One region of the Promicromonospora vindobonensis genome, then DNA from elsewhere that is predicted to be linked to it. Evidence: predicted binding sites of a transcription regulator. Region 1 holds the regulator's gene; the other holds the start of a gene.
The links. Region 1 encodes Rex, which represses fermentation and respiration genes when NADH is low (regulators of the CRP and FNR family bind a similar motif). Its sites were predicted from a motif close to CTTGTGAANNNNTTCACAAG; they were not measured.
Positions count from the first base shown of each region.

Region 2: mqo (malate dehydrogenase (quinone)) is a predicted target of Rex. The motif match lies at 9,018-9,037, and genes of this name have one in related genera.

Region 1 is NZ_JBHUOG010000002.1:3,393,482-3,408,644, reverse strand. Features, by position in the region: gene mmsB (multiple monosaccharide ABC transporter permease) at 1-179, shown strand, start outside; gene ACFS27_RS28385 (TetR/AcrR family transcriptional regulator) at 326-952, shown strand; gene ACFS27_RS28380 (ABC transporter ATP-binding protein) at 961-1,719, shown strand; gene ACFS27_RS28375 (ABC transporter permease) at 1,716-2,441, shown strand; gene ACFS27_RS28370 (phytase) at 2,468-3,775, opposite strand; gene ACFS27_RS28365 (acetoin utilization protein AcuC) at 3,944-5,116, opposite strand; gene ACFS27_RS28360 (TrkH family potassium uptake protein) at 5,229-6,629, shown strand; gene ACFS27_RS28355 (potassium channel family protein) at 6,827-7,495, shown strand; gene ACFS27_RS28350 (30S ribosomal protein bS22) at 7,702-7,800, shown strand; gene ACFS27_RS28345 (HAD family hydrolase) at 7,892-8,686, opposite strand; gene ACFS27_RS28340 (Pr6Pr family membrane protein) at 8,764-9,435, shown strand; gene ACFS27_RS28335 (glutaredoxin family protein) at 9,450-9,698, shown strand; gene ACFS27_RS28330 (redox-sensing transcriptional repressor Rex) at 9,759-10,406, shown strand; gene ACFS27_RS28325 (hypothetical protein) at 10,736-11,923, shown strand; gene ACFS27_RS28320 (YceI family protein) at 12,000-12,551, opposite strand; gene ACFS27_RS28315 (MarR family winged helix-turn-helix transcriptional regulator) at 12,721-13,233, shown strand; gene ACFS27_RS28310 (family 78 glycoside hydrolase catalytic domain) at 13,315-15,163, opposite strand, start outside.
Region 2 is NZ_JBHUOG010000001.1:852,636-867,798, reverse strand. Features, by position in the region: gene ACFS27_RS04130 (hypothetical protein) at 1-20, opposite strand, end outside; gene ACFS27_RS04125 (glycosyltransferase) at 104-1,396, shown strand; gene ACFS27_RS04120 (hypothetical protein) at 1,405-2,820, opposite strand; gene ACFS27_RS04115 (condensation domain-containing protein) at 3,000-4,442, shown strand; gene ACFS27_RS04110 (hypothetical protein) at 4,439-5,959, shown strand; gene ACFS27_RS04105 (hypothetical protein) at 5,940-7,409, shown strand; gene mqo (malate dehydrogenase (quinone)) at 7,512-8,999, opposite strand; gene ACFS27_RS04095 (maleylpyruvate isomerase family mycothiol-dependent enzyme) at 9,124-9,801, opposite strand; gene ACFS27_RS04090 (pyridoxine/pyridoxamine 5'-phosphate oxidase) at 9,854-10,372, opposite strand; gene ACFS27_RS04085 (TetR/AcrR family transcriptional regulator) at 10,505-11,065, opposite strand; gene ACFS27_RS04080 (SCO4848 family membrane protein) at 11,156-11,374, opposite strand; gene ACFS27_RS04075 (GNAT family N-acetyltransferase) at 11,419-12,624, opposite strand; gene ACFS27_RS04070 (GNAT family N-acetyltransferase) at 12,763-13,398, opposite strand; gene ACFS27_RS04065 (GNAT family N-acetyltransferase) at 13,509-14,048, opposite strand; gene ACFS27_RS04060 (DHA2 family efflux MFS transporter permease subunit) at 14,135-15,163, shown strand, end outside.

The DNA of each region.
Region 1 (15,163 bases):
GCGGTATCGGCACCGTGACCGGCGCGATGGTCGGTGGCCTCATCATGGCCGTCATGTCCAACGGCATGCAGCTCATGGGCGTGGACCAGTCCACCCAACAGGTGGTCAAGGGCGTCGTGCTGCTCCTGGCCGTCGCGTTCGACGTCTGGAACAAGAAGCGGGCGACCGTGGCCCGCTGAGCGGCCTGCGCGAACCTTGGATCGAACGGCGGTCGGCCCACACGGGCCGGCCGCCACTCGGTAGAACGTTCGCCCGAACCGTCGGAAGCTCCCGAGCGCTCCAGCTCGGGAGCTTCTGTCGTCGGGCGGTGGGCGAGAATGGCCGGATGGCATCACCCGATTCCGCGCCGCGCCGGGGCCGTCGTCCTGCCGGGCAGGACGCACGTGCCGAGATCCTCGCAGCGGCCCGCACGGAGTTCGTCGAGCGCGGGTACGAGGCAGCCTCCCTGCGCTCGGTCGCCCGTCGCGCCGGCGTGGACCCGGGGACGGTGCGGCACTGGTTCCCTGACAAGGCCCAGCTGCTGACGGCGATGCTCGGGGTCGTCGGGATCGACCCCGGCGCGGTCGTCGGGCAGGTGGCGACCGGCCCGGTGGACACGCTGGGGGAGCGGCTCGTCGAGGCGCTGCTCGGCCTCTGGGACGAGTACGGCGGTGACACGGTCCGGGTGGTCGTGCCGGCCGTCATGTCGGACGCCACGCTGCGTGGGCTGCTGTCCCAGTTCATCGGCGCAGCGATCCTCGGCCCGGTGGTGCGTGCGCTCGACGTGCCCGAGGCGCCCCTGCGCACCGCCCTCGTGGCGTCCCAGATGGCCGGCCTCATGATGACCCGCTTCCTGGTCCCGGTGGAGCCGCTCGCCTCGATGCGCCCGGCGGCGGTGGCCGCGCTCGTCGGCCCCAACCTGCAGCGGTATCTGACGGGAGACCTTGCGGCGCCGCCGACCGAGCGCGCATAATTCCTCACATGAGGAAAAACGCGGTGGTGATCCGTGGCCTGCGTGTGGTCCGCGGCGGCAGACCGATCATCGACGGGCTCGACCTCAGCGTGCCCGCCGGTTCCGTCGTCGGGTTGATGGGGCCGTCCGGCTCCGGCAAGACGACGCTCATGCGCTCGCTGGTCGGCGTGCAGGACAAGGTGACCGGGTCGGTCGAGGTGCTCGGCAGCGCCGCGGGCAGTCCGGGCCTGCGCCGCAGGGTCGGCTACATGACGCAGGACGCCAGCGTCTACACCGACCTCACCGTCGTCCAGAACCTCCGGTACTTCGCGGCTCTGGCAGGCGTACCCGCGTCGGCCGAGGCCGTAGCTGCGGCGGTCGGCACCGTCGACCTCGGCGGGCACGAGAAGCAGCGCGTCGGCACGCTGTCCGGCGGCGAGCGGTCGCGGGTCTCTCTCGCCGCGGCCCTCGTGGGCGGCCCGGAGCTGCTCGTCCTGGACGAGCCCACCGTCGGCCTCGATCCCGTGCTGCGCCGCGACCTGTGGGCGGTGTTCCGCCGGCTGGCCGCCGAGGGGCGCACGCTCCTGGTCTCCAGCCACGTCATGGACGAGGCGGTGCAGTGCGACCGGCTGCTCCTGATGCGCGACGGCGCCCTCGTCGCGGACACCACGCCCGACGAGCTGCTGGCCACGACCGGGGCGCCCGACGCCGAGCGTGCGTTCCTCGCGCTGATCGACGCAGCTCAGCCGGCTCAGGGGACGGCGCCCACCGAGGAGACGGCACGATGAACCTGACCTTCGCCACCGCCGGCCGTGTGCTGTCCCAGCTGCGCGGCGACCACCGCACGGTCGCCCTGATCATCGTGCTCCCGTGCCTGCTGATCGGCCTCATCGCCTGGATGTTCGACGACCAGCCGCAGGTGCTCGACCGGTTCGGCCCCATGCTGGTGGGCATCTTCCCGCTCATCGTGATGTTCCTGGTCACGAGCGTCGCGACGCTCCGCGAGCGGCAGTCGGGCACGCTGGAGCGGCTCATGACCACGCCCATTCGCAAGGGCGACTTCGTGGCGGGCTACGGCCTCGCGTTCGCGACGCTGGCCCTGGTCCAGGCTCTCGTGGTGGTGGGCTTCGCGACGTGGGTGGGCATGGACGTGGCGGGACCGCTGTGGCTCGTGCTGGTCGTGGCGATGCTCGACGCGGTGCTCGGCTGCACGCTGGGACTGGCCGCATCGGCGCTGGCCCGCAGCGAGTTCCAGGCGGTCCAGATGATGCCGGCGATCCTGTTCCCGCAGCTCATCACCTGCGGGCTCCTGATGCCGCGCGACCAGATGCCCGAGGTCCTGGAGTGGCTGTCCCGCGTCTTCCCGCTCACCTACGCCGTCGAGGCGATGACGTCGCTCGCGGCGGGCGACGAGTGGGCAGGCATCCGAGGTGCGGTCGGGGTCATCGCCCTGTTCATCGTGGGGGCGGTGCTCCTTGGCGTGCTGACTCTCCGCCGTCGGACGGAGTGAGCCCCCAACCTTTGTCCGGGCAGGCGTCAGGGCAGGCGGAGTGCCTGCGCGACGTCGGCCCAGTGGACGTAGGAGAAGCCCGTCGCGTCCCGGTCCGGGTCCGCGTCGGGGCCGGTCTCTGGCTCGTCGTGCGTGACCAGCAGCCCCGACTCGTACTCGCCGACGGGCGCGTTCGACACCGCGAGGCCGTCCGACCCCTTGACGTCGTCCACTCCGTCGCCGGCCACCCGGAAGGTACCGAGCGAGCGGTTGCTGCCGGTCAGGGCGTACACGCCGTAGGTGCCATCACCCTGGCTCGACACGAGCACGTAGCCCGTGCGGCCGGGGCCGTACCAGATGTCGACGCCCTCGGCGTCGGCGGTCAGGTTCTTGCCCCCGTACGACGGTGCGGCCGGGTCCACGGGGGCGCACTCCTCCGTCTCGGGGTCGTAGGCGTCGTGGACGCCGAAGTCCGTGACCTTGTCGACCAGGCGCGGCTCGCCGGAGCCCAGCGGGAGCGGCACCCGCCAGAGGCCGACGTCCTCCTGTGCCGCGTAGAGCGTCCCTGTGCGGCGGTCCACGGCAACGCCCTCGAGCTGCGGCCCGACGCCCGGCTCCTCGCACGGGACCCAGGTCGAGCCGTCGGGCAGTGGGAACTCGCCAGGGACCGCCAGGTGCTCGACATCGGTGTAGCCGATGCCGTCGGGGCCGGTCGTGAGCCGGGCCGTCGCGATGGTGGGGTTCCCCTCCTGCGTGACCACCGCGTACGTCTCGCCGTCACGCGGCTGGTAGACGGCCAGGCCGTACGCCGTCTGGTCCTCGGCGACCGTCGCGCGGTCCGGGCTGAACAGGAACTCCAGCTCGGGAGCGGTCACCTCGGTGAGCGGCGTGGCGGCGTCGGCCCCGGCGGGATCGATGGCGAAGAAGCGGATCTGGTCGTTGTACCGGTCCGAGACGACGGCGACGTCCGTCGTCTCGCCGTCCACATCGAGGCCGTAGGCGATGTCCACGTTGTTGTACCGGCCCGGGACGCCGTCGGCGCGGGGAGCCGCCGTGGCCGCGACCGACTGCAGCTCGGTCGCGGCCACGGAGTAGACGCGCAGGCCGCCCTCCTTGGCCGTCGCGACGACGAGCGAACGGTCCGAGTCGTCCGGGTGCACCCAGATCGCGGGGTCGTCGCCCGACGCGTTGCCGCCGGCCGCGTCGTCGTACAGCGGGGGCGTCTCCACCGAGGTGGTGACGGTCGCGGGGGCGGACACCGGCCGCTCCGGCGCGCCGCTCGCGGCCGCAGAGGCCGGGACGAGGGTGGACAGGAGCAGCAGGGCGGCCGGCAGGGCGGCGAAGCGACGTCGCATGGCCCGAGGCTCCCGGACAGGGGTGGCGGTCGGATGGCGCGCGCCTGAACGTGGGCTGTCTGCCGGGTGATCGGCAATCCGTCAGGTGATCGGCATTCCCGGGCTGCCGATCACCTGACGAACTGCCGATCACCCGGCAGACAGCCCGCCGGGCCCCGCCGAGCCGGGTCAGTCCAGCAGGGGGTCCAGGCCCCAGAGGGGGAAGACCGACCTGCGGGTCGCCTGGACCGCGCGGTCCACCGCGTCGGCGGGGTCGTAGCCGTCGCGCCAGCCGCGGAACGGCACCTCCGCCGAGCCGAGCGTGCGTGCCGCCTCCAGGTCCAGGGCCTCGACCGTCGCACGCCACGCGCGAGGCAGCTCGGAGCCGCGTTCCAGCGGCACGTGCGCGGCTTCCGCGACGAGCGCCGCCCAGGCGAGCGGCACGACGTCGGACACGGCGTAGCCGCCACCGCCCAGCGCGAGCCAGCGGCCCTCGGCGTGCTCGTGCGCGAGCGCATGGGCCCACTTCTGTGCGGTCAGCTGGGCATCCACCGACACGTTCAGGTTCGAGAGCGGGTCACGGCCGTGGGCGTCGCAGCCGTGCTGGGACACGATCGCCTCCGGCCGGTGCTGCCGGACCAGGGCTGGCACCACGGCGTCGATGGCCCGCAGCCAGGCTGCGCCGGAGGTCCGCGCGGGGACGGGGATGTTGACGACGCTGCCCTCGGCGGGACCGGAACCGATGTCGGTCGACGCGCCGGTGCCAGGGAACAGGGTGCGACCGTCCTCGTGGATCGAGATCGTGAGCACGCGCGGGTCGTCCCAGAAGATGGCCTCGACGCCGTCGCCGTGGTGGGCGTCGAAGTCCAGGTAGGCAACCCGTTCCGCGCCCTGGTCCAGCAGGTGCCGGATGGCTGCGGCGGCGTCGTTGTAGACGCAGAAGCCCGACGCCGCACCGGGCATCGCGTGGTGCATGCCGCCGGCGACGTTCACGCCGTGCGCGATCTCCCCGCTCCAGAGCGCCGAGGCGAGGTCGACGGATCCACCGAGCTGGCGTGCGGCGGCCTCGTGCATCCCCGCGAACAGCGGGTCGTCGTCCGTGCCCAGTCCGCGCGCCAGGTCCGGCTCCAGCGTGGTCCCGGCGTGCCGGACGGCGGCCACGTAGTCGGCGTCGTGCACCGTCTCGATGACGGCGTCGGAGGCGGGCTCGGCGTCCACCACCTCGAGCGTCGGCTCTTCGAGCAGGCCGAGCGCGTCGATGAGCCGCATCGTGAGGTCGAGGCGGGCAGGCGACATGGGATGCCCGGGTCCGAAGTCGTACTCGAGCAGTCGCGGACTCCAGACCAGCCGGGCGAGGTGCACTCGCCCACGGTAACGGACTGGCGCCGGTGAGCGGGTTTCTGCCCGGGGTGGGCCCCGCGGCGTGGCAGAGTAAGGCGTCGATCGTCGGGAGCTGGGGGAAGGAGCGGGTCGGATGGCGCCGAGCTTGCGGCACGGGCTGTTCGGTCTCCGGGAGTACATCGACGTGCTCGCGTTCCGGGCGCCGGCCCGACTGGCCGTCACGGTCTTCGCGTGCGTGATCGGGGTGTTCACCCTGCTCCTGCTCGCACCCTTCGCCACGGCGGACGGCGACGGCGCACGCCTGGTCGACGCGCTGTTCACCGCGGTCTCCGCCGTGTGCGTCACCGGCCTCGTCGTGCAGGACACCGCTACCTACTGGTCCCTGTACGGGCAGATCGTCATCCTCACCGGTATCAAGGTGGGCGGCCTCGGGATCATGACCGTCGCCTCGCTGCTCGGCATGATCGTGTCGCGCAAGATCGGACTGACGCAGAAGCTGCTCACCGCGTCGGAGACCAAGACCAGCAAGCTGGGCGACGTCGGCTCGCTGATCCGGGTCATCATCGTCACCGCCACCACCCTCGAGCTGTCGATCGCCCTGCTGCTCTTTCCCCGCTTCCTCGTGATCGAGGGCAACGTGGGCACCGCGGCCTGGCACTCGCTGTTCTACGGGATCTCGGCGTTCAACAACGCGGGCTTCGTGCCGACCGTGGAGGGCCTGGCACCGCACGTCGGGGACTGGACGCTCGTGCTGCCGATCGCGCTCGGCGTGTTCATCGGCGCGCTCGGCTTCCCGGTGATCCTCAACATCCAGCGGTCCTTGCCGCGGCCGGGCCAGCGGTGGCACGGCTGGACCCAGCGGTTCTCCCTGCACACCAAGCTCACGCTCGTGACCAGCTTCGTGCTGTTCGGGGTGGGTGCCCTGCTGCTCCTCGTCCTGGAGTGGACCAACCCGGACACGTTCGGCCCACTGACCCTCGGGGAAAAGCTCCTGGCCGCCGTCTTCGCAGGGATCATGCCCCGCTCGGGCGGGTTCAGCACGGTCGACGTCGGAGCCATGACCGAGTCGAGCTGGCTCATCCAGGACGCCCTGATGTTCGTGGGCGGTGGGTCGGCGTCGACCGCCGGCGGCATCAAGGTGACCACGCTCGCCGTCATGCTGCTGGCGATCTTCGCCGAGGCGCGCGGCGACCGGGACATCGAGGCGTTCGGCCGGCGCATCCCGCGCGACGTGCTCAGGCTCTCGATCGCCGTGGTGTTCACGGGGGCGTCCATCGTGCTGGTCTCCTGCGTCGCGCTGCTGGAGCTCACCGACCACAGCCTGTCCAAGGTCCTGTTCGAGGTGCTGTCGGCGTTCGCGACCGTCGGTCTGTCCACGGGGATCACGCAGGGGCTGCCCGACGCCGCCAAGTACTGGCTGTCGGCGCTCATGTTCGTCGGGCGGACCGGCGCGGTGACCGTCGTGGCGGTGCTGGCGCTGCGCGACCGGCGGCGCATCGTACGCTTCCCGGAGGAACGACCCATCATCGGGTGAGGCCGGAGTGCAGTGCAGGGTGAGGGCCGAGGAACGAGGCACTCGCCCGGAACGGAACGCAGGCCTCACGCGACAGACAACATCGGGTGAGCCCGGAACGCAGGTCTCGACCGTAGGACAACATCGGATGAGGACGTGGCGGACCGCAGGTCACTATCGTGACCCGTACGTCTGACAAGTGGCCAGAGAGGAATACCGTGCCGGAGAAGAAGCCCGAGCGTGACGCTGGGGTGCTCGTGATCGGACTAGGGCGGTTCGGGTCGTCGATCGGCGGGACCCTGGACAGGCTGGGCCAGGACGTGCTGGCGGTCGAGCAGGACCCGACCCTTGTCGCACAGTGGTCCGGCCGGCTGCCGCTGGTGGAGGCCGACGCGTCCAACCCGGAGGCGCTGGAGCAGCTCGGCGCCAAGGACTTCGGCGTGGCCGTGGTCGGTGTCGGCTCGTCCCTCGAGGCGTCGGTGCTGATCACGGGCAACCTGGTCGACATAGGCACGCCGCAGATCTGGGCCAAGGCGATCTCAGCGGAGCACGGCCGGATCCTGACCCGCATCGGTGCGCACCACGTCGTCTTCCCGGAGGCCGACGCCGGTTCGCGCGTGGCCCACCTCGTGAGCGGCAAGCTGCTCGACTACATCGAGGTCGAGGACGGGTTCACCATCGTGAAGATGCGCCCGCCCAAGGAGACGCAGGGCTTCACGCTCGCCCAGTCCAACATCCGTAGGCGGTACGGCGTCACCGTGATCGGCGTGAAGTCACCGGGTGTCGACTTCGTCTACGCGACGCCGGAGACCCGCGTCTCGGCCAACGACCTGCTCGTCTGCTCGGGCCACGCCGAACTGCTGGACCGGTTCGCCGCGCGGCCGTGACCCGGTCGCCAGGTCCCGGTCGGCGCAACTCACACCCCCGCCGATTACGGGGCGCGCGCTGGACCAGGTAGCCTAGGCAACGGACTCCCTTTCGTGTTGGTCGGCCATCGTCACTCTGGCGTCACTGTCCCGGACCAACCGTGGACCATTTCGCTGAGCGGCCCGTCGTCGGGCTGCCGCCGACCGATCGAACATTGCGAGGACCTATGGGCTCCGTCATCAAGAAGCGCCGCAAGCGTATGGCGAAGAAGAAGCACCGCAAGCTGCTTCGTAAGACGCGCCACCAGCGCCGCAACAAGAAGTGACGCGCGCGCCCTCTGGCGCGTGACGAGCAGGCCCGGCCCCCTGTGGGGGCCGGGCCTTCTTCGTGTCTGCGGGAGCGTGGTTCGGGGAGAGCTAGCGGCCCTGGAGCCGGCGCCGCGCCGCGCGCAGTACCAGGCCGAGCACCCACGCGGCACCGGCCCACGAGGCGGTCCGCACCCCGCGCCCGGCCGCCCGCTGCGACCGGCCGCGAAACTCCCGGATCGGCCAGCCCACCTCCTGCGCGTGCCTGCGCAGCCGCAGGTCGGGGTTGATCGGGCAGGGGTGGCCCACCACGCCCATCATCGGCAGGTCGTTCAGCGAGTCCCCGTACGCGTAGCTCTCGGCGAGGTCGATGTCGTTGATCTCGGCCAGCTCGACGATGGCCGCAGCCTTGGCCTGCCCGTGCATGAGGTCACCGTTGAGCCGGCCCGTGTAGAACCCGTCCTTGTGCTCCGCGATGGTGCCGAGCGCCCCCGTGGCGCCCAGCCGGCGGGCGATGAGCTGTGCGACCTCCACCGGGGTAGCGGTGACGAGCCAGACCTGGTGACCCGCCGCGATGTGCTCGTCGAGCAGGCGGCGCGTGCCCGGATAGATCCGCAAGGACAGGACGGCGTCCCACACCTCCTCGCCGAGGGTGGCGATCTCCGCGACGCTGCGGCCCGCGATGAGCGACAGGGCGCGGTGACGCACCTCGTCGATCTGCTCCTTGTTCTCGCCCCACATCAGGTAGCGCGCCTGGATCACCGCGAACCTCAGGATGTCGCGCGTGCCGAAGAACTTGCGCTGATAAGCGGACTTGGCCAGGTGAAAGGCGCTCGCCCCGCGGATGATCGTGTTGTCGACGTCGAAGAACGCCGCAGTGGCGGACGAGGGGTGCGTCGACGGCATGGAGGTCACTCTATCCGCGTGTCACGTCGCGCAAGTCCCCACCCGGTGGGCGGGGCCGACCGTGATAAAACCGGGGAGTGACGCACGAGAGCAGGATGCCGGAACGGGCCACGCTGGCACGAGCACTGCACCTGCTGGTCGCGGTGTTCGCCCTCGGCGGCTTCGCCATCGAGCTCGTCGTGGCGATCGTCGAGGGCCCAGGCCTGGCCCCGACGCATGCCGAGCGCATCGTCCGGCTCTTCAGCTATTTCACCATCGAGTCGAATCTGCTGATCGGCGGGGTCTCGCTGGCGCTCGCGGTGGACCCGCGCCGGGACGGTCCGGTCTTCCGCGTGCTGCGCCTCGACGCGCTGCTGTGCATAGCCGTCACCGGCGTCGTCTACAACACCGTGCTGCGGGGCATCGTCGAGCTGACCGGGGCCGGCCTGGTCTCCAACACGATGCTGCACGTCCTGGCACCGCTGTTCGCCGTCATCGTCTGGCTGTGGGCGGGGCCGCGCCCACGGGTGTCCGCGCGGACCGTGTGGTGGTCGGTCGTCTACCCGATCGCCTGGCTCGTCTACACGTTCCTCCGGGGCGCGGCGACCGACTGGTACCCGTACCCGTTCCTCGACGTCAACGTGCTCGGCTACCCCGGTGCGCTGACCAACGCGGGGCTCGTCGCCGTCGTCTTCCTCGTCCTGGCGTGGGGTGCGCTGTGGGTGGACCGACGACTGCCGGACACCGACCGCTCGCCGTCGCGCGCGTGACGTAACCTCGGGGCGTGACAAGTCCTGCCGGAGCCCGGGTAGTCCTGTACACACGCGAGGCGTGCCATCTGTGCGAAGACGCACGAGCCGTCGTGGTGCAGGTGTGCGAGGGTGCCGGAGCCCAATGGCGCGAGGTCGACATCGACAGCGCGCCCGCACTGCGGGAGAAGTACGGGGAATACGTCCCCGTGGTCGAGGTGGACGGGGTCCAGCAAGGATTCTGGCGCGTGGACGGTGCGCGCCTGGCCCGCCTCCTGGCATGATCATCCCGGCAGTGTGTGCGTACGCCCGCGACACAGTGGTCGCGGGGAGGGGAGCAGCACGTGGTCGAACTCAGTGACGGCACAGTTCCGGCAGCAACCGTAGGGAGGCTGCCGTACTACCTGCGCGCCCTGCGCGACCTCGCTGCCGAGGGGGTGGGCCTCACCTCGTCGACGGAGCTTGCCGAACGCTCGGGCGTGAGCTCGGCCCAGCTGCGCAAGGACCTGTCGTACCTGGGTTCGTTCGGCACGCGCGGCGTCGGCTACGACGTCGAGTCGCTCGCCTCGTACATCACCGTCGCCCTGGGGCTCGAGACGGAGCACCGGCTCGCGATCGTCGGCATCGGTAACCTCGGGCACGCGCTCGCGAACTACTCCGGGTACGCGACGCGCGGCTTCCAGGTGGTGGCACTGCTGGACGCGTCGCCCGACGTCGTGGGCACGCGGGTGGCCGGAGTGGCCGTCGAGCACGTCCGCGCCGTTGCCGAGGTCATCCACCGCGAGCGGGTCACCATGGTCGTGCTCGCGCTGCCGGGTCATGGTGCCCAGGACGTGGCCGACGCCGTCGTCGGCGCGGGCGTCCGCGAGATCCTGAACTTCGCGCCCATAGCGCTCCAGGTCCCGGACGACGTGGTGGTGCGGTCCGTCGACGTCGGTGGCGAGCTGCAGATCCTGGCGTTCCACGCGGCGACCCGGGCCGCAGCGCTCTGAGGCTGCTCGGGCGCGGATGATGCTGCACCACACCGGTGAGATCGGTCGGATGGGATGAGATCGGTCGGTTAACTGACCGATCTCAGGTCATCGGACCGAACTGAGCGAGTTCGGTCCGACGTCCGACCGGGGCCGGGTGATTCTCGGGTCGGGGCCCACCGTGACGTGGGGCGCGGTGCTATACACAGCAGGCTGACCTGTTGACCGAGCTGATGGACCGGGGGACGTGAGTGGCTGACGGATGGCACCCGAGGATCGGGCGAAGGATGCTGTCGGGCGTCTCCGCGCGGAGTCTTTCCGCCGCCGGGAGCTGGTGCCTGGGCGTCGGTATGGTCGGCCTCGTTGTGGGCATGGTGCTGCTGTGGGGCGCTGACCAGCCCATCTTCGCGGCGGTGCTCGCCATTCCTGGTGCGTTCGGGGTGACTGCGGCGCGGGTTCTCGACAGCATGGCGAGCACGCGAACGGCGAGGGAGCACGCGGCGGCATACATCACGCTCGTCGAGGGCACCGGACCGGTCGATGTGGAGCACGTGGACCCGCGGACGGGCAGGCTCGTCAGCTTCGCGGGAGAGGACCTGACCCGGGCAGAACGTGCGGCGCGGGTCGCGGCGATCCGCGCCGATGCCAGGCACGGAGGCGGGCGGCGCGGGCACGGGCCGCCCGCGATCGCCGATGAAGCGGAAGAGGGCGTGGACGAGGAGCTCTTCGCCGGCAGGCCCAGGACGTTCGTCACACTGCCCTGGAGCGTTCGGCAAGGTGTGGTCTGGGGCTGGATGCTCGCGGCCCTGGCGCCGCTGGGGTTCTTCGTCGTCGAGCTCCTGGCCGGCTACGACGAGACGCGGTTCGCCGCGCCGATCGTCCTGGGCGTGGTGCTGGCGTCGGCAGTTCTTGGCGGGGCAGTCATGATGGTGGCGAGCCGTCGGGCCGACGACCTCCTGAGGACCGGGGGCCAGGACCGTGGCGAGCACCGGCCGTCGGGAGGGGGCACGCACTCCCGCGGCCTTGCTATGTCCGTCTGGATCACCGTGTTCGGGCTCGCTCTGCCCCTGGTCGGCGGCGCCGTCTACGGGACGTACCAGAGTGCGCGGCTGGCGGAGCTGGCGTCGGACGGCGTACGGATCACTGCTCACGACGCGGAGTTCAGCAGGGGCCGTGGCGGCCGGAACGTCAAGGTGCGGGCTGTCGTCGAGCATGCCGACGGCGCGAGGCAGGTTCACCTGGACTACCACCAGGACCCCTATCTGCCGGGCACCCCGATGCGCACGTGGACCGACGCACCCGCCCCGTATGCCGGCACGTTCACCGTGGTCCAGCATCCGGAGGACACTGACCTGGTCGTCGCGGGGACGGACCTCGCCGACGCCGGTGACATCGCCACCGAGGCTGATCTCGGCCGTGCGGCGGTGTTGTCCGCAGCATGGGGCGTCCCGTGGTTCGTGACCTGGCTGGTGCTGGCGTCAGAAGGCCGCCGACGGTCCGCCCCTGACAGCGGTTCAGCAGGCTCCAGGCGACCATAACCCCCGGGGGGTTACGGTCGCCTGCAGCCTGCTGAACGCGAAGTGGGAGGCGCCGGTGTCGGCGCACCGGGACGGGTCAGGCCTTGGCGATCGCGCTGACGTCCAGGGTGATCTTGACCTTGTCGCCGACCAGGAAGCCGCCGGTCTCCAGCGAGGCGTTCCAGGTCAGGCCGAACTCCTTGCGGTTGATCTCGAGGCTGGCCTCGAAGCCGGCACGGTCGTTGCCGAACGGGTCCTTGGCGGTGCCGGTGAACTCGGTCTCCAGCTCGACGCCCTTGGTGACGCCGTTGATGGTCAGGTCGCCCGAGATGATGTAGGCGTCGCCCTCGGGCCGGATGCCGGTGGACGTGAAGGTCCAGGCGGGGTTCTCCTCGGCGTGCCAGAAGTCGGCGCTCTTCAGGTGGCCGTCGCGACCGGCGTCGCCCGTGTTGACCGACTCCGCGTCCAGCTCGGCGGTGACGCTCGACGACTCCAGGTCGTCGCCCACCGTGATGGTGCCGGAGGCCACGCCGATGGTGCCGCGGACCTTCGCGATGCCCGCGTGGCGGACGGAGAAGGCGGCCGTGGTGTGGGACGGGTCGAGGTCGTACGTGCCGGTGGTCAGACCTGCGGGAAGGGAGGTGGCCATGAGTGAGGCTCCTTGTCGGTGCGGCGGTTCGGGTAGATAGTTGAGAGATCAACTAGTCACGATCACATCTAACATAGCCGGTCCCGTAACGTATTCCCACAGCATGTTTCCACTGGTCGCGGATGGCGGTGGAACGAGCGGCTCGGCAAGCACGAAAGCGATGGGCAACATGGCAGCAGAGACGATCGAGCAGCGCGACAGCTGGCTGACCGAGGAGCAGCAGGGCTCCTGGCGGCACTACCTCGAGGGCACCGCGCGCTTCGTCGAGGCGCTCGGTGCCGTCCACGACCGGACCCTCGACCTCTCCCTCGGGGAGTACAGCCTGCTGGTGCAGCTCTCGGAGGCACCGGAGCGCACCATGCGGATGTCGGCTCTCGCCGACGGCCTGGTGCTCTCGCGCAGCAGGCTCACGCACACCGTCGCGCGCATGGAACAACGCGGCCTGGTCGAGCGACGTGCGGCGGAGGGCGACCGGCGTGGCGTGAACTGCACCATGACCGACGCCGGGTACGCGGCTCTCGAGACCGCTGCCCCCGGCCATGTGGCCGCGGTGCGCCGCATCATGGTGGACGCGCTGGAGCCGGAGGAGTTCGCCGTGCTGGGCCGCATCATGGCCAAGGTCGCCGAGTCGTCGAAGCTCTCCGGCGGAACGGAGGAGGGCCTGACGGCCCTCTGCGACTAGCGGGTGTTGGCTGCGCCTACCCAGCGATCCTGCCCGCCTCCCCGGGGAGATGCGGGCAGGATCGCTGGGTAGGCGTTGTCGCTAGACCTCCTGCGTACTGGTCCAGACGTCGGCCACCGACGGGTCGTAGTCGCCCGGTACGTCCTCGAACCGGAGCCGCACCACGCCGTCCGCCGTCGCCGCCGACGGCTCGACGACCAACCGGTACGTGACCGTCCCGGCACCGCCGGACGTCTTGCGGTAGTCCCTGCCCAGCACCCGGGTGCCGTCGGCGAGGACGTCGTAGGTCTTGCGCTGCGCGCCGTCGTAGGTCTCGACGACGGTCAGCACGAACGCCTCACCAGCCGGGACGTCGAGGTCGAGCTCGAAGTGTCCGTCGCCCCCGGTGACGCCCGTGTACCTGCGGGTGAGCCCCGCCTCGACGTTGGTCCCCGAGCCGGGGGAGGCGGTCAGCCCGTGCGCCGCCTCCGACGCGGCGTCGCCGACGTCGACATGGTCGACGACGCCCGCAGGCGGCGTCGGCACGCGCACGTCCAGCGTCGCCCGCGCCGACTCGTCGTCGTGCGCGCCGACGGCGACCCCGATCGACGTCGGACCGCCGGTGACCGACCCGGGGACCCGGACCTCCACCTCGTGGTCGACGGCCTCCCCGGGCGCCAGCGTCAGCTCGGCGGGCTCGGGTGCGGGCCAGCCCTCCGGGACCGTCACCGTCACGGTGCGTGACTGCTCCACGGCCGACCGGTTCTCGATCGCGGTACGCACGGTGACCCTGTCTCCCGGTCCCGCCGCGCCGGGCGTCGTCCGGGCGGAGTCGACCACGACGGCGGGCACGACGGAGAGCCCACCGGCGACCCGGAGCTCTGCCGTCGAGTCGCCGTAGGTGTAGGCCACCGTCCCGGCGAGCTCTGCCCTGCCCGCCGCGAGCCCTGCGGGCAGCGACACGTCGAGGCGCTGCACCGCGGTCGTCCCCGGTTCCACCCGGTCGGGGAGCTGCCCCACCGGGGTCGCCGTCCAGCCGTCCGGCAGGGCGAGCTCGACCTCGGGCCGCAGGAGGGCCTGCCGTCCGGTGTTCGCAAGGCTCAGCTCGACCGGGACGACCGACCCAGGCAGGGCGGTCCCGTCGGGAACCGCCAGCTCCGCGCGCGCCCCGAGCAGCGCCCCCGAGGCATCCGCGAGGGTGGTGGCCACAGCGGAGGTGGCGGTGAGCAGGGACTCGGCGACGGTCTCGGGCAGCCCGTTCCCGACGGCGTCCTCGATCGCGGTCCTGAGCTCGCCGACGTCGGCAAGGGCCGCGTGGACGTGCGCCGGAGCGTCGTCGTCGGAGCGGAGGTAGGCCGACCAGGCCAGCGCGGTGTCCCGGTCGGCGCCGTCGGCCAGCCGGCCGAGGCGAGCGGCCTGCGACCGGGTCAGGTGGCCGTCGGCCCGCGCGTCGTCGACGGCGTCCCCGAGCTCGGCCAGGCCCTGCAGGGCGTCGCCGAGGTCGCCCAGCGCCTCGTCCACCACGAACCGGTACGTCCCGGAGCCCACGCTGAAGGCGGCCGCACCGTCGACCATGCGCTCGAACTCGACACCCCGCACCCGGGCGACCGGTGTGCCGGACTCGAGCACGGCGTGCCGCGACGTGGCGGGCACCCGGATCTCCGCCGTGGTGTTGGCGGGCACCGTCACGGTCAGCTCCAGGCGGTCTCCCTCGACGTCCCACCCGCTCTCGACCGCGCCGTACGGGGTGTCCAGGCGGTAGTCGACGTGCCCGACGCGTTCGTCGACCCGGGGCGCGACGAGCGACCTGCGGTAGCCCGGCTCCAGCGAGCGGACGCCGGCCATGGTCCCGTACATCCACCGGCCGACGGCGCCGTACGCGTAGTGGTTGAACGAGTTCATCCCCGGGTCGTGGAACGAGCCGTCCGGCAGGATGGAGTTCCACCGCTCC
Region 2 (15,163 bases), on a different contig from region 1:
GTGGTCGCTGGGCTGGTCACGGGGCCTCCGGTGGCGGGCAGGCGGATGGGTGGCCTGAGGGTGGGTGGCCTGAGGACGGATGGCGGGTCAGTAGAGTGCGCGCGTGCGTCACGTCTTTGCCCTGGTGGGCAGCCGAGGAGATGTCCAGCCGGCCCTCGCCGTCGCCCTGGAGCTGCGTCGCCGCGGGCACGAGGTGGTGACCGGCGTAGCGCCCAATCTCGTGCCGCTGGCCCAGCGGCTGGGCCTGGGCCCGGTGCCGCTCGGCACCGACTCCGCGGCGCTCCTTGGGTCCGACCTGGTCCGGCGGGACATGCGTTCCGCGCACCCCGTGCGGCGGGTGCGGGCGCTGCGGGCGGTCGCGTCGGCGGGCTGGGACGAGCTGCGCACCGGCCTGCTGGCGCTGCTGGACGACGTCGGCGGCGCCGACACGGTGGTGACCGGGCTGCTCGGGCAGGAGGTCGCCGCGGCCGTCGCCGAGCGGCGTGGTCTCGGCATGGCGGCTCTGCACTACTGCCCGGTCCGGGCGAACCACGTGGTGTCGCCGGTGAGCGGGCTGCGCGGGCCGGGCGCCACCCGGGCGGCCTGGGCGCTGGGTGAGCGGGTCCGCTGGGGCCTGACCCGGCGCGCCGAGAACGGCCAGCGCGGCGCGCTCGGCCTGGCGGAGACCCGGGTGCACCTGCCGGCCCGCCTGCGCGACGCCGGGGTGGTGGAGGTTCAGGCCTACGACCCCGCGCTCGTCCCCGGCCTCGCCGACGAGTGGGGACCGCGCCGTCCGGTGACCGGCTTCCTCGCCCTGGACGACGACGCCCGCGCCCGCCTCGGGGAGGCCGGCTCGGGCTCCGGGCTCGACGCTGATCTGGAGGGCTGGCTCGACGACGGCGACCCGCCGGTCTACGTCGGGTTCGGCTCGATGCCCGTGGGGGACCCGACGGCGCTGCTCGCCGCGATCGACGCCACGTGCGCCGATCTCGGGGTGCGGGCGCTGGTCAGCGCGGGGTGGAACGACTTCACGGGGGTTGATGGTGCGGGCGGTGCGACGCAGGACGAGAAGCGCGTACGGGTCGTCGGCGCCGTCGACCACGCGGCGGTGCTGCCCCGCTGCCGCGCCGCCGTGCACCACGGCGGGGCGGGCACCACCGGGGCGGTGCTGCGGGCGGGGCTGCCCGCCGTCGTCGGCTGGTACTCCGCCGACCAGCCGATGTGGGGCGACCTGCTGCGGGGCGCAGGGGTCGGCGTCGCGCGCCGTGCGAACACCCTGACGCGGCCGGGCGTGCTCGCGGGGGCCCTGGCGGAGGTGCTCGACGACGCCACCGCCGTCCGCGCGGCAGCCCTCGGGGCGCGCCTCGTCCCGCCCGACCGGGCGGTCGCGGCCGCCGCCGACGCGATCACCGGCTGAGCCGCCCGTCACCAGGGCACCGCCGGGATCTGCCAGCCGGCGGTCTCGGCGAGCACGAGGCGGCGCAGCGTCTCGGCGTCGGGCACCCGGTCGGGGTCGAGGGCCGCGACGCTCAGTGTCGTCGTCCGTCCAGAGGTGGTGCAGAAGGCGACCAGTCCGCCGCCGGCGGCGCGCAGCTCGGCGGCGGAGGCGCCCTGGTAGTGCGACAGGGTGGCGACGGCACGCACCACGCCGCCCGGCGCCTGCGTGTACCCGTCGGGTGGCGCGCCGAGGTTGGACGCAAGGGCCGCGGCGACCGGCGGCTGCGGCAGGCGGCTCACGACGGGGTCGGGCAGCATCTGCACCAGCTCGAGCGGTACGGGGGCCACCCCGGGCTCGGGCCGCCCGACGGCGGTGTACGCCTCCTTGGCGGCCGCCCGGACCCAGCCGAGGTCGCGCGCGGCGAGCACGTCGGCAGGGACCGTGACCCGGGCGATCTTGGTGGAGTTGGCCCGCGGGTCCTCCGCACCGCGCGTGGACACCGGCAGGGCGACGGGCACCGGCTCGCCAGGGAACCGGCCGGTGGCGTGCACCAGCCGGGCGAGGAACGCCACGAACCAGGTGTTGGGCGTTCCGCCGTGCTCAGCGGCGGCCCTGGCGACGCGGTCGGCCGGGAGCTCGACGTGCAGCACGGGGGCGCGCCAGCCGACGTCGTCCGCGGGGCTGCCGGCCGGGCCTGCGGAGACCGGGGCATCGCCGCCCTCGCCTGCTTCGCCCGCCTCGCCTGCGGGAACCGGGCTCTGCTCGACCGGCGGTGCGGGGGCGCCGCGCTCCCGTGCTGCCTGCCGCGCCCTGGCCTGCGCCCAGCGCGCGACGGCAGCCGCCTGACCGGCGGCGTCGGCCGCGTCGGCCAGGAGTGCCCGGGTCCCGCGTCCGGGCGCCGGCACGACGATCGGGTCTGCGTGCGTCGCGGCGCGTACCAGGGCGTCGATCAGCGCGGCACCGTCCGCGACTGCGTGCGCGCAGGTGAGGGAGACGATCCCGCCGACGACGGTGCTCCCGCCGTCCGCCCCCGCTGCCACGACGTCGGCGGCGGCGAGCCGCCAGGAGCGGCCACGTGCTGGGTCGAGCGGGAGGTCGGCCTGCGCCTGGCCCCACGCCCCGACCGAGCTCTCGGGCACCGCGGCCGTCTGCAGGTCGAGGACGGGCAGGGTGCCCGCCGGCGCCCAGCGGTGCCGCGCACCGGGCACGCGGGCGCGCACCACACGCCGGTGGAGCGCTCCTGCGGCGATGCCGCCGGCCAGGTCACGCAGGCGGTCGGCGTCGTACGGCCCGTCGAGGCGCCACAGCACCTGGTTCACGGCGGGACTCGCCTCGCCGTCGTGCCGGCGCAGGAACATGTCGTCGGCAAACTGCAGCCGTAGTGCGGGCGGCGGGTTCGGCACGCATTCCTCCGTTTCGGGCGCCCCGGGCGCGGGGGGCAGCCGTCGTATTCGGGTGAACCATACCCATGAGGCTGACTTTCACCCGCTATATCCGGTATAAAGGTCGCCGCAAGGGGACCGCGGAACTCGTCCGACGTCGTGCTGGCCGTGCCCACAGATCGATCGAGGGACCCGACCGCATGGAATACACCGAGCTCTCGGCCTACGACCTGCCGGCAGGGACCGTGACGTCGTGGACGCCGCGCGCCGACGCCGGGCGCTGGCAGCAGGACCCGCGTGACCTGTCGCCTGGGCACGAGGCGCACCTGCGCGACTCCGAGCCGGGCTCCTGGATCGGGTCCGTGCTGCGCGTGCCCGGCCCGTACGAGCCGGAGCCGCTGCGCCGCGCGATCCACGCCTGGATGTGCCGCCACGAGGTGCTGCGCACCACGGTCACGCGCGACTCCGGCCAGGGCTGGCGGCGCGTGACCGCTCCCGCAGAGGCCGTCGCCGTCCGGGACCTGGTGGTCGGCGACCTGACCGCCGCCCAGGTGACGGCCCTGCTGCCGAGCCTGCTCGCCGACGTCTCGCCCTCCGCCTGGCCGCACTGCGTCCTGGCGAGCGTCGAGCCGCCCGGCGCCGACCACTTCGTGCTCGCGTTCGGTGCCGACCACTCGGTGATGGACGCCTACTCCCAGCTCCTCTGGTTCGAGGAGATCGTGTCGCTGTACGACGCCGCCCGCAGCGGTGTGGCCGACGCGGAGCTGCGCGCGCTGGAGGTCGGCTCCCACGTGGACTTCTCGGCGGAGGACCGCAAGCTCGCGATGACGCTCGCCGCCGACGGCGAGCCGGTGCGCCGCTGGCTCGACTTCCTCGGGCCGGACACCGCCTTCCCCCGCTACGGTGCGGACGGCGTCACCCGCCCTGCCGCCGACGACGCAGAGGCGAGCCGTCCGCAGGCGTCCCGGTCGTCGTGGCTCGCCACCGTCGACCAGACCGACGACCTGAGCGCCCGCAGCCGGGCCCGCGGTGCCTCGGCGCAGTCCGGGGTCCTGGCCGCGTTCGCCCACGCCGCGCGACAGGTGCACGGCCTCGACCGGCTGCGGTTCGTCCTGCCGATGCACACCCGGTACGCGCCGCAGCACGCGGCGGCCGTCGGCTGGTACGTGGGCCTGTGCCCCGTCGACCTCGACCTCGACGGCGTGGACCCGGTCCTGCGTGACGTCGACTCCGGCCAGGGCGGTCCGGCACGCCTGGTCGACGGCACCGCGCTGACCGCCACCGTCGAGCGCGTGCACGCAGCGGTCCTGGCCGGAAAGCCCCTGGTGCGGTACTCGTTCGCGCGGATCGCGGAGCTGGGCGGCATCACCGACAGCCCGCACTTCGCCGTGTCGTACGTCGACACCCGGTTCGTGCCAGGGGCGGAACGCTGGAGCACCTGGCACGCCAGGACCCTGCGCAGCCCCGCGTACGGCACTGACGAGCTCTACCTGTGGTTCCTGCGCACCCACGACGGGCTCAACGTCTCCACCAGGTACCCGGACACGCCCGAGGCGCACTCCGCGACGGACGCGCTGATCGAGGAGCTGCGCGGGTACTTCCGGGCCTTCGGGTCGGACGGTGTGCGGGAGGCGGTCGCATGATCCTCGGCGCGCTGGGCACGTGGGCCACACGGCCAGGGCAGGTGCTGCACCTGCGGCCGACGGCGGAGGCGCTCGCCGCCGCTGCGTCGGCCCCGGTGGACCCCGGGCCGCCGTCGTTCCTCCAGGGCGACCACCTGCGCGCCTTCGCCGCTCGGCGGGCGGCCGACGGGCGGCACCGCGCCTGGACCGGCACCGCGACCCATCTCGACGGCGTGCTCGACGTGCCCGCCCTCGCCCGCGCGCTGACCCGGCTGGTCCGGCGGCACGAGGGACTGCGCACCTGGTTCGACGTCGACAGCTGCGCCGACGGCGGCGCCCCGGTGCGTCACCTGGTGCCTGCCGAGGCCGTCGGCTTCGAGGCGGTCGAGGTCCCCGCGTCCTCGCCCGCACCCGGTCGCCCGTGGGGCGACTGGGTCACCGCGCACCTGACCGAGACGTTCGACCTCGCGTGCCGTCCCGACTCCTGGGCGCCGTTCGTCCTCGGGGCCGTGGCCGACGACGACGGGTTCGGCCTGTTCTGGGGCTGCGACCACGCGTTCACCGACGGCGCGTCGCAGCTGATGGTGCTCAGCGAGATCGAGGAGCTGTACGCGGAGGAGCGGGTCAGCGGGCAGGGTGGCGCGCCAGGGCAGGGCGGCGGGCGTCGGCCGAGCCCGCCGGAGACCGGACCCGACACCGCCGGCTCGTTCCTCGACCATGCGCGGGCCGAGCACGTCCTCGCCGCGGCGACCCCTGCGGACGCCCCGGAGATCCGGGCATGGGCCGATGCCGTGACCGCGCACGGCGGCCGGCTGCCCGGCTTCGCGCTGGACCTCGGGCTGGCCCCTGGCGAGACGGCGCCCGTGCGGATCCGGTCCACGACCCTGCTCGACGCCGACGGCCTCGCGCGCCTGGACGAGCTGGCCGCCGCCCACGGCGCCCGCTTCACCGGCGCCGTGTTCGCGGGGATCGCGCTCACGGACGCCCGGCTGACCGGTGCCACCGACTGGTTCGGCGTCACCGTGGTCGGCACGCGCGGGCCCGGGTTCGAGACCACGCAGGGCTGGCTGTGCAACTTCGCCCCGGTCACGTTCCCGGTGGCCGACAGCGGTGTCCCGGCGTCCTTCACCGACGTGCTGCCAACGGCGAACGCGGCGTTCCGGCAGGCCAGAAAGGTGGCCGCCGTCCCGGTGCACGCCGCGCTCGGCGTCATGCTGGCCGACGGCGTGCTCGACCCCGCCTCCCTCGGCAGCCCGCAGCTGATCAGCTACCTGGACCTGAGGCGGTTCCCCGGCGTCGGGCGGCCCGCCTACGACAGGGGCCTGCACTTCACCGGGGAGGGCCGGACCGCCAACGCGTCCCTGTGGCTGAACCGCGACCACGAGCGGCTCTACCTCGTCACGCAGACGCCGGACGTCCCAGCGGCGCAGGCCGCCGTCGACCGCTACCTCGCCGAGCTGACCGCCACGTTCGAGGCGGCGGCCGGCGGCGCCGCGCGCGAGCGGCTGGAGGCGACCGGTGCGGGTCGTCTCGGCTGAGCTCTGGGAGCCGGCGCCGGGCCGGGTGGTCACCTGGGACGTGCTGCCGGGCGGGACGCTGCCGCCCGCTCCGGCATCCCTCACCTACAACCAGCGCAACCACCTCCTCGGGGCCGCCGCCGGTGAGCCGAGCGTCTGGATCACCGCCGCGTTCGACGTCGACGGCCCGGTCGACGAGGACGCGTTGGAAGCCGCCTTCCGCGACCTCGTGACCCGGCATGCCGGGCTGTCGGCCGAGGCGGTCCGCCGGCCGGCGGGTGTGGGCCTCGTGCTGCACGAGCCCCGTGCGCTCGTCTGGCTCCGTCAGGACGGCCCGGTCACCGGAACCGTCGAGGCCACCCGCGAGCACCTGGTGGGCGAGCTCGGCCGCCGCTGCGCACCGTTCGGGTACCCGGCGTTCCTGCCGGCGGCGGTCAGCCGCCCCGACCGGTCGACGATCGTGCTCGGCATGGACCACCTGCACACCGACGCCTGGTCGACCACCGTCGTCGTCGACGACCTGGCCGCGCTCTACGGCGAGCACACGGGGCGCGCCGCGGGTCTGCCCGCCCTGCGCTCGGCCGCGCCGGGCGTAGCGGCCCTGGCGAGGGCCACCCTGCCGGCGCGCGGCACAGCCCTCCTGGCAGCGGGCGAACCGGCACCCCCGGCGGCCGCAGGCCGAGCCGCTCCGCAGCGAGCCGAGCCGGCAGGCCCGCCGGCCGTTCCGGCACCCGTCGGCGCCGACGACCCGCGGCTCGCGACCTGGCACGGCTTCCTCCGCGACCGTGGCTGGGCCCTGCCCACGTTCCCGTTGCCGCTCGGTGTGCCCGACGGCGAACGGGTGGCCCAGCGCACCGTCGTGCGCCCGCTCGCCGACGCCTCCGCCGCCGACACGATCGCCGCGCGCGCCAGGTCGGCCGGCGCGTCGACGTCGGCCGCCGTGCTGGCCGCGCTCGCCGCCGCCGTCGCCGACCTCGGGGGGCCTACCGTCCTGGAGACGCTCCTCCCGGTACACACCCGGGCCGACACCGCAGCGCGCCGGAGCGTCGGCTGGCACACGACCACGGTGCCGGTGCGCATCGAGGCCGCCGCCGCAGGGGGCGACACCGTCACGGACGCGGCCCTCGCCGCCACGGGCAAGGCCGTGCGCGCCGCGCGCGAGCTGTCGGCCGTGCCGCTCGAACAGGTGGTGGAGACCCTGCCGCAGCCGCTGCGGTTCCCGCGGGTGGACATCTTCCAGGTGTCGTACCTGGACTACCGGCGGCTCCCGGGACATGCCGCGTCGGCGGGGCGGCGGGCGCACCACGTCTCGGCAGCCACCCGCGCCGACGACCTCCAGCTCTGGGTGTCCCGCACCGACGACGGGGTCGCGGTGCGGGCGCGCATGCCGCGCACCGCGATCGCGATCGAGACGGTCGACGCGCTGCTCGCCCGTTGGGCTGCCCGTCTCGCGGGCCTCGTCACCCGCTGAGCCCGGAGTTGCCCAACGGAGGAGCAGCCGCTCCATCGAGGCCGATGAAGCGACTGCTCCTCCGTTCGTTCGGCGCTGCTGCTTCCCGGGGGAGGGGAGGGGTCAGGCGCCTGCCGCGACACGGTCGGCGGCGAGCTCCGCCGTGTCGTAGTCGACGCCGCCGAGGCTCGGCATCATCGAGGTGAGCTGCGGCTTCCACTCGTCGTACTTGGCGGGGAAGCAGCGCTCCAGCAGCCCGGTCATGGCGGCGACGGCGGTCGAGGCGCCGGGGGACGCGCCCAGCAGGCCGGCGATGGTGCCGTCCTGGGCCGCGACGACCTCGGTGCCGAACTCCAGCACGCCGCCCTTGCCCTTGACCCACTTCATCACCTGGACGCGCTGGCCGGCGGTGATCTGCTCCCAGTCGCCGGGCTGCGCGGTCGGCATGAAGCGCTGCAGCTCGTGGAACTTGGTCTCCGGAGCGGCCACCACCTGGCCGACCAGGTAGCCGGTGAGGTCCATGTTCTTCGCGGCGACGCCGAGCATCGTGCCGATGTTGTGCAGGCGCAGCGACGTGATCAGGCCGAGGTACTTGCCCTTCTTCAGGTAGTTCGGGCTGAACCCGGCGTACGGGCCGAACATGAGGTAGCTCTTGCCGTCGACGATGCGCGTGTCCAGGTGCGGCACCGACATGGGCGGCGCGCCGACGTCGGCCTTGCCGTAGACCTTGGCCTGGTGCTGGGACACGATGGCCGGGTTGTCCGTGCGGAGGAACTCGCCGGAGATCGGGAAGCCGCCGTAACCGCGCGCCTCCTTGATGCCGGAAGCCTGCAGCAGCGGCAGCGCGCCGCCACCGGCGCCGACGAAGACGAACTTCGCCCGGACGGTACGACGGCGGGTGCCGGCGTTCCAGGAACGGTCGTGCAGGTTCAGGCGCCAGCGGCCGTCCCGCAGCTTCTTCAGGCCCCGGACCTCGTGGTTCAGGTGCAGCTCGGTGTTGTGCGCCGTTGCGAACTCGACGAGCTTCTTGGTGAGCGACCCGAAGTCGACGTCGGTCCCCGCTGCGGCGCGCGTGGCCGCGATCGGCTCGTCGGCGTCGCGGTCCTGGGTCATCAGCGGCGTCCACTGCCCGATGACCTCGGGGTCCGAGCTGAACTCCATGTCGCTGAACAGCGGGTGCACGCTCAGCGCCTCGTAGCGGCGGCGCAGGAAGTCCACGTTGTCGGCGCCGCGCACGAACGTCATGTGCGGCGTGACGTTGATGAAGTCCGTGCCCTCCATCAGGCCGGCGGTCAGGAGGTGGTTCCAGAACTCGCGGGAGGTGTGGAACTGCTCGTTGATCGTCACCGCCTTGGAGATGTCGACCGAGCCGTCCTTGCGCTCCGGCGTGTAGTTCAGCTCGCAGAGCGCGGCATGGCCGGTGCCCGCGTTGTTCCACGGGTTCGACGACTCTTGTGCGACCTCGTCGAGACGCTCGTAGATTCCGATACGCCAGGTCGGCTCGAGGATCGTGAGCAGCGCGCCGAGGGTGGCACTCATGATCCCTCCGCCGATCAGCGCGACATCGACCTCTTCGGAGGGACGCGGGGCTGTCTGGAGGTAAGAAGTCACGTCAAGAACATTAGCGGGCTTGTGAAAAGCGGAACGAGCGCTGTGGCACGAATCACGTGGTGCCGTCCGTGACCTCGCTCACGCCGGCGCCCGTCCCGCTCTGCTCACCTGGTGGTGCCCGGGGTCACCGGGCCGGCGCGGCGGACGGCCACGGCCCGAGCTCCGGCAGCTCACCGCGCAGCGGCGCAGCGGGGACACGCCCGGCCAGCCACGCCACGACGTCACGGGGCTCCCCGTCGAGGTCGGCGACGGACACGCCGTCGGGCAGCCGGACGGCCAGGAACTCACGCAGGTGCGCGCACAGGGCGTCGTCCCAGGTCTCGTACCCGAAGGCCTGCGGCGTGCCGGCCAGCGCGTCGACCGAGTGGATCCGGACCTCTCGCCACCAGGCGAGCAGGCAGCCGGACAGCGGCCCGCCGCGGTACCCGCTCGGCGCGTCCCAGAGCGCAGAGCCCGGCTCGGGCCAGGTCCGTGCCAGGTCCCCGCTGAGGCGCTCCAGGACCGCGACGTGCTCGGCGGGCGTGCGCCCGGCGCCCTCCTCGATGATGGCGTTGCGGGCCTCCGGGCTCGCGTAGACGGGCACCACCTCGCCGCGCTCAGCGGCCTGTGCCTGGCCGAGCATCGCGCCGCCGATCCCCGCGATGTGGGACAGGACGTGCCCGCGGGTCCAGCCCGCCAGGGGCGACGGCGCTGCGACGTCCTCCTCGGTCAGGTGCCCGACGGCGGCCAGCAGGGCCTGGAGCCCCGCAGTCGAGTCGGCCAGGGCGTGCGAGATGGTGTCGGTGCTCGTGCTCGTGGTCATCGGTGTCTCTCTCCGTCGAGGAAGTGGTGGTGTGCGGGGTTCAGGGCCGGGTTCAGGGCCACAGCAAGCCCCTGCTCCAGCCGGCGGCGTCCGCGCGGTAGAGCAGGCGGGTGTGGGGGCCGTCGTCGGGCGCCTGCCAGAACTCGACCTCCGTCGGCGTGACCACGTAGGCCGTCCAGTCCGGCGCGGTCAGGTCCCGGTCGGCGCTGACGGCACGCAGGGCCTCGGCGAAGGCCCGGTCATACTCCTGCCGGGAGGCCAGCGGCTCGCTCTGGTGGTTGACCAGGCCGGCGGCACGAGAGGCGTCCGGGCGTGCGAGGAAGTCGGCGCGGCTCGCCTCCGGCCCTGCCGGCGCCGCGCTCCCCGTCACCTTGACCTGGCGGCCCAGCTCCGGCCAGAAGAACGTCAGGGCGGCATGCGGGTTGGCCGCCAGGTCGCGCCCCTTCGGGCTCGTGGACTGCGAGGCGAACCACCAGCCGTCCACCGTCACGTCCTTGACGAGCAGCGTCCGCGCGTGGACGTGCCCGGCGGCGTCGGCGGTCGAGAGGGTCGCGGCGTGCGCGGCGAGCACGTCCGCCTCGATCGCGTCCTCCAGCCAGGCGACGAACAGCTCGTGCGGCGTGGGGGGGCGCGGCGTCCGGGTCGAAGACCGGCAGCCCCGGCCGGGCGAAGGTGGGCAGCGCGCGCAGGCGCTCGCGGAGGGTCATGGGTGCTCCTTCTGGGTCAGCAGGCCCACGAAGCCGCGCACCGCAGCGGCCAGCGCGTCCGGGTCCTGCGTGGCGCGGGCCAGGACGAACCCGCCCTGGATGATCGCGAGGGCGGCGTGCGCGCGGTCGCCGGCGACGTCGTCGGGCAGGCCCGTCTCGCGAAAGATGCCGGTGAGGACCCCGAGCAGCCGCACGAAGTAGGCGTCGACCACGTCGCGCAGGCCCTCGTCGTCCATCACCGCCTGCTCGGCGGTGAGGCGGCCGATCCTGCAGCCGGCGAGCGCGTCGCGTGGCCGCTCGAGGTAGGCGACCAGGCGTTCGATCGCCGGGGCGTCGCTGCCGAGGGTGCGCATCGCCCGGGCGAGCGTCTGGTCGACGGTGGCGCCGACGGCCGCGACGGCGAGGTCGTGCTTGGTGGGGAAGTGGTGGTACAGGCTGCCCTGCCCGACACCGGACGCCGCCAGCACGGCGCGCGGGCTCGTCGGCCCGACGCCCTGGACGGCGAAGAGATCCTGTGCGGCGCCGACGAGGCGGTCGCGTGCGGTGTCCGTGCTCATGGATGCACCATACCTACCTCAAGGTATGGTGGCAATAGGCCGCCGCCCGGAGCAGCCGGCGGGCGCGGCCCGGGGGTGGCCCTGGGCGGCTCAGAGCAGGGTCAGCACGCCCAGCACCCCGACCGCCAGAGCCAGGGCGAGGGACACCGCGATCAGGACGGTGTGCACGGTGAGGAACGTCGTCGCCCTGCCGTTCGCGTCGCGGGACCGGGGGTCGGCGACGATGCGCTGCCAGAACCGCGGCCAGATGAGCAGGTTCCACGCGGCGGTGAGGATCAGGACGACGGACCAGGCGACCGGGATGTTCACGTGCCCAGTATGAAGTTCACGTGCGCGGTACGAACACGTGCGCGTCAGAAGTAGTCGCGGACGTGGACCTGGCGGCCCGAGAACAGCGCGGTCAGGACGGCGTCGTGCTCCGGCGGACCGGTCAGGGCGCCCGCGAACCGCAGGTTGCCCGCCGACTGCGCCCCCGCGTAGAGCAGCGCCAGCCCGTTCGGGCTCAGGACCGGCCGCTCGTGGTGCGCGTCCTCGAGGGCGACGGTGTCGCGCGCGACACGAGTGACGCCGTCGGACACCGTGAGGGTCCAGGCGCCGTCGAGGTCCGGAGCGCCGCGCACCGCGAACGGGACGCGCGCACCCTCGAGGGGCGACCGCACGCCGCCCAGCGCCCCGGCGACGTCCAGCACCCGGAGCATGTAGGGGTGGGCCGAGTGGACCGTCGTGGTCAGGCTGGGCAGCACCAGCCAGGCGGGATCCAGGCCCGACGTCGACACGCGCGCCGTGCCCACCACCGTCGAGAAGCTGCCGAGCGTGCGCCACAGGGCGCGCGCGGCGTCGGGCGTCAGGGCGATGAGGTCGTCGACCTCCATGACGGCGCTCGACGGCGTGAACCCCTCGCCGCGGAGCCAGCTCGCGAAGCCGACCACCTCACCGGAGCCGTCCACGGCCAGCGTGACGCCCGTGTAGTCGGCGAAGAACTTCTCGGGCGGGGTCCAGAAGGGCTTCTCCGCCCGCGAGACCGGGCCGTTCTGCGCGGCGGCCCACGTGCGGTGGACGGCCGTGACGGCGTCGAAGTCGGCGACTCCCGCCCGCCGGGTGACGATGCCGCTGGGCGCCGCCACGCGACCCAGCTCCGGCAGCGGGACGTCGACGTCGTCGAACGAGCCGACCACCTCGTAGCCGAGGCCGCGGTAGATGCCCGGTGCGCTCGGGTAGAGCGTGGAGATCGCCTCGCCGCGCTCGCGCGCTTCGCCGAGGGCCGTGGCGAACAGCCGGCCGAGGTGGCCAGAGCCGCGGCGCTCCGGCTCGACGGCGACCCCCGCGATCCCTGCCGTCGGGACCCGCGCGCCGTGGAACCACGACGTGAACCCGTACACCCGCAGGCGGGCGGCCATGCCGTCGCCGTCGAACGCTGCCCACTCCCGGAAACCGGATGCTGCCCACTCCTCGGGGGTCGGCACGGGGCGCCCGCCCTCCGGCGTACCGAACGCCTCGCTGCCGAGGCGGGTGTAGTCCGGCTGGTCGGCGTACTCGACGGGGCGCACGGTGATACCCATGCAGCCGACCTTAGACGTGTCCGGTGCTGGGGGCGTTGGGCGAACGGGTTCAGGCTCCGTTCATGGCGACTGAGCCTGCGGCTCCGCTCCGGGCGCGTGCCTCGTTCCTCGGCCCCCACCCTCCGCTGCGCCTCCGGCTCAGTCGCCGAAGTAGGCGACCAGTTCCTCCGCCGGGTGGGGCCGGAGCAACGGGGTACGCGTGACCTCGAGCGGCTCGGGCGTGAGCAGGCCTGGCAGCTCGGCGTCAGCGGTGCGGTCGCCGGGGGTGATCCCGTCGTCGGACACGAGGTCGCGCTGGAAGAGCACGGCGTCGTGCCACTGGCCCAGCTTCCAGCCGATCTTCTCGAACGTACCCGCCCGGTGAAAGCCCGCCGCCTCGTGCAGCGCGATGGCGGGGTCGTTCGGCAGCACGATGCTCGCGACGGCGCGGTGGTACCCGCGGTGTGCGAGACGCGCCAGGAGCGTGTCGTAGAGGGCGCGGCCGCCACCACGCCGCTGGTGGTCGGCCGCGACGTAGACGTTGGTCTCGAGAGTCCAGCGGAACGTCGGGCGGTCCGCGAACGGCTTGGCGTAGGCGAAGCCGGCCACGGCGCCCTCCGTCTCGAGCACCAGCCACGTCTCCCGGCCGAAGAACCGTTCGATGCGGCGCGTCATCGCGCGGGCGTCCGGCGGGCTGGTCTCGAAGGTCGCCGCCGAGTCGGCGACGAAGGGTGCGTAGATCGCGGCGCAGGCTGCGGCGTCGTCTGGTGTCGCGACGCGGACGGTGCTGTCCATGGACGGATCCTGCCGTGAACCGGCGGCGCGCGATGATCGCAGCGCGGGCTTGACGACGGCGCCCTGAGCAGGTAGTTCGGGTCAGCGCCTGGTTCAGGCGGGCTCGCTCGTCACGTGGGCTCGCCGGTCGGCGGTGCGCCGTCGAGGCCGGGCACGAGGTCCTTCTGTAGGCGCATGACGTCGTGCCACCGGCCGTGCTTCCAGCCGATCCCCCTGAGCGTGCCCACCACCTCGAAGCCCAGTGCGCGGTGCAGGCCGAGGCTGGCGTCGTTCGGCAGCGCCAGACCCGCCACCAGACGGCGGTAGCCGCGCTCGGCCAGCCGCTCGAAGAGTGCCTCGTACAGCGCCCGGCCGGCCCCCGTCCGGCGTCGGCCGACCTCCAGGTAGACGCTGGTCTCGACCGACCAGCGGTAGGCCTCGCGCGCGGAGTACGGCGCGCCGTAGGCGAAGCCGACGACGTCCTGCCCTGCGGCGTCCTGCGCGACGAGCCATGCGTGACGGGCCGAACAGCTCGCGATACGGCGGGCCATCTCCTCGCTGCTCGGCGGGTCCGACTCGAAGCTGACGTGGGTGTGGCGCACGTAGTGGCCGTAGATGTCGGCGCAGGCTGTCGCGTCGTCGGGGGTCGCAGGCCGGATCGTCAGGTCCATGACCTGATGGTGCCGGATCTTCGGCGAGGGACGAAGCCGCCGGCCGCACCGGGGCGCGTGTCGGTGGCTGGGCATAGCGTGTGGCCGTGACCACGCTCCAGAGACGGGTGCTCCTCGTCGCCATCCTCGGCTCGTTCGTGTCGTTCCTCGACGGCACCGTGGTGAGCGTCGCGCTGCCCGCCATCGCGCGGGAGCTCGGGGGGCCCGGCGTCGCTGGGCTGGCCCTGCAGCAGTGGGTGGTCGACGCGTACCTGGTGACGCTGGGCGCGCTGATGCTCGTGGCCGGCTCGGTGTCCGACGTCTACGGGCGGCGCCGCGTGCTGGCGGTCGGGCTCGTCGGGTTCGCTGCCGCCTCGGTGTTGTGCGCGCTCGCGCCGACCGGTCTGGTCCTCGTCATCGCGCGCGCCCTCCAGGGGGTGGCGGGCGCCCTGCTGGTGCCGAGCTCGCTCGCCCTGATCGTCGCGACGTTCAGCGGCGAGGCGCAGGCTCGTGCGATCGGCCGGTGGACCTCGTGGACGACCGCCGCGATGATCGTCGGCCCGTTCGTCGGCGGCCTCCTGGTCGACTTCGTGTCCTGGCGCTGGGTGTTCTGGATCAACGTGCCCGTCATCGCCGTGACCCTCTGGCTGCTGCGCGGGGTCCCGGCGGCGGCCGGCGAGCCCGGGCGCCGCGTGGACGTTCCCGGTGCGGTGCTGGCCGCGTTCGGCCTGGCGGGTGTCGTGTTCGGGCTCATCGAGGGGGAGCGGCTCGGGTGGACGTCGCCCGGTGTCCTGGTGCCGGTCGTCACGGGCGCCGCGATGCTGGTGGCGTTCGTCCTCTACCAGCGGCGGGCGGCGGACCCGATGCTCCCGCTGAGCCTGTTCCGGGCGCGCAACTTCGCGTGGGGCAACCTTGCCACGACCGCGATCTACGGGGCGCTCTCGCTGGGCGGGTTCGTGCTCACGCTGTTCCTGCAGCAGGTTGCCGGGTACTCCGCGACCTGGTCGGGGGTGGCGCAGCTGCCGACCACGTTCGCGATGATCCTGCTGTCCGCCTGGTTCGGCACGCTGGCGGGCCGCCGCGGGCCGCGGTTGTTCATGACGGTGGGGCCGATCGTGGCGGGGGTCGGGTACCTC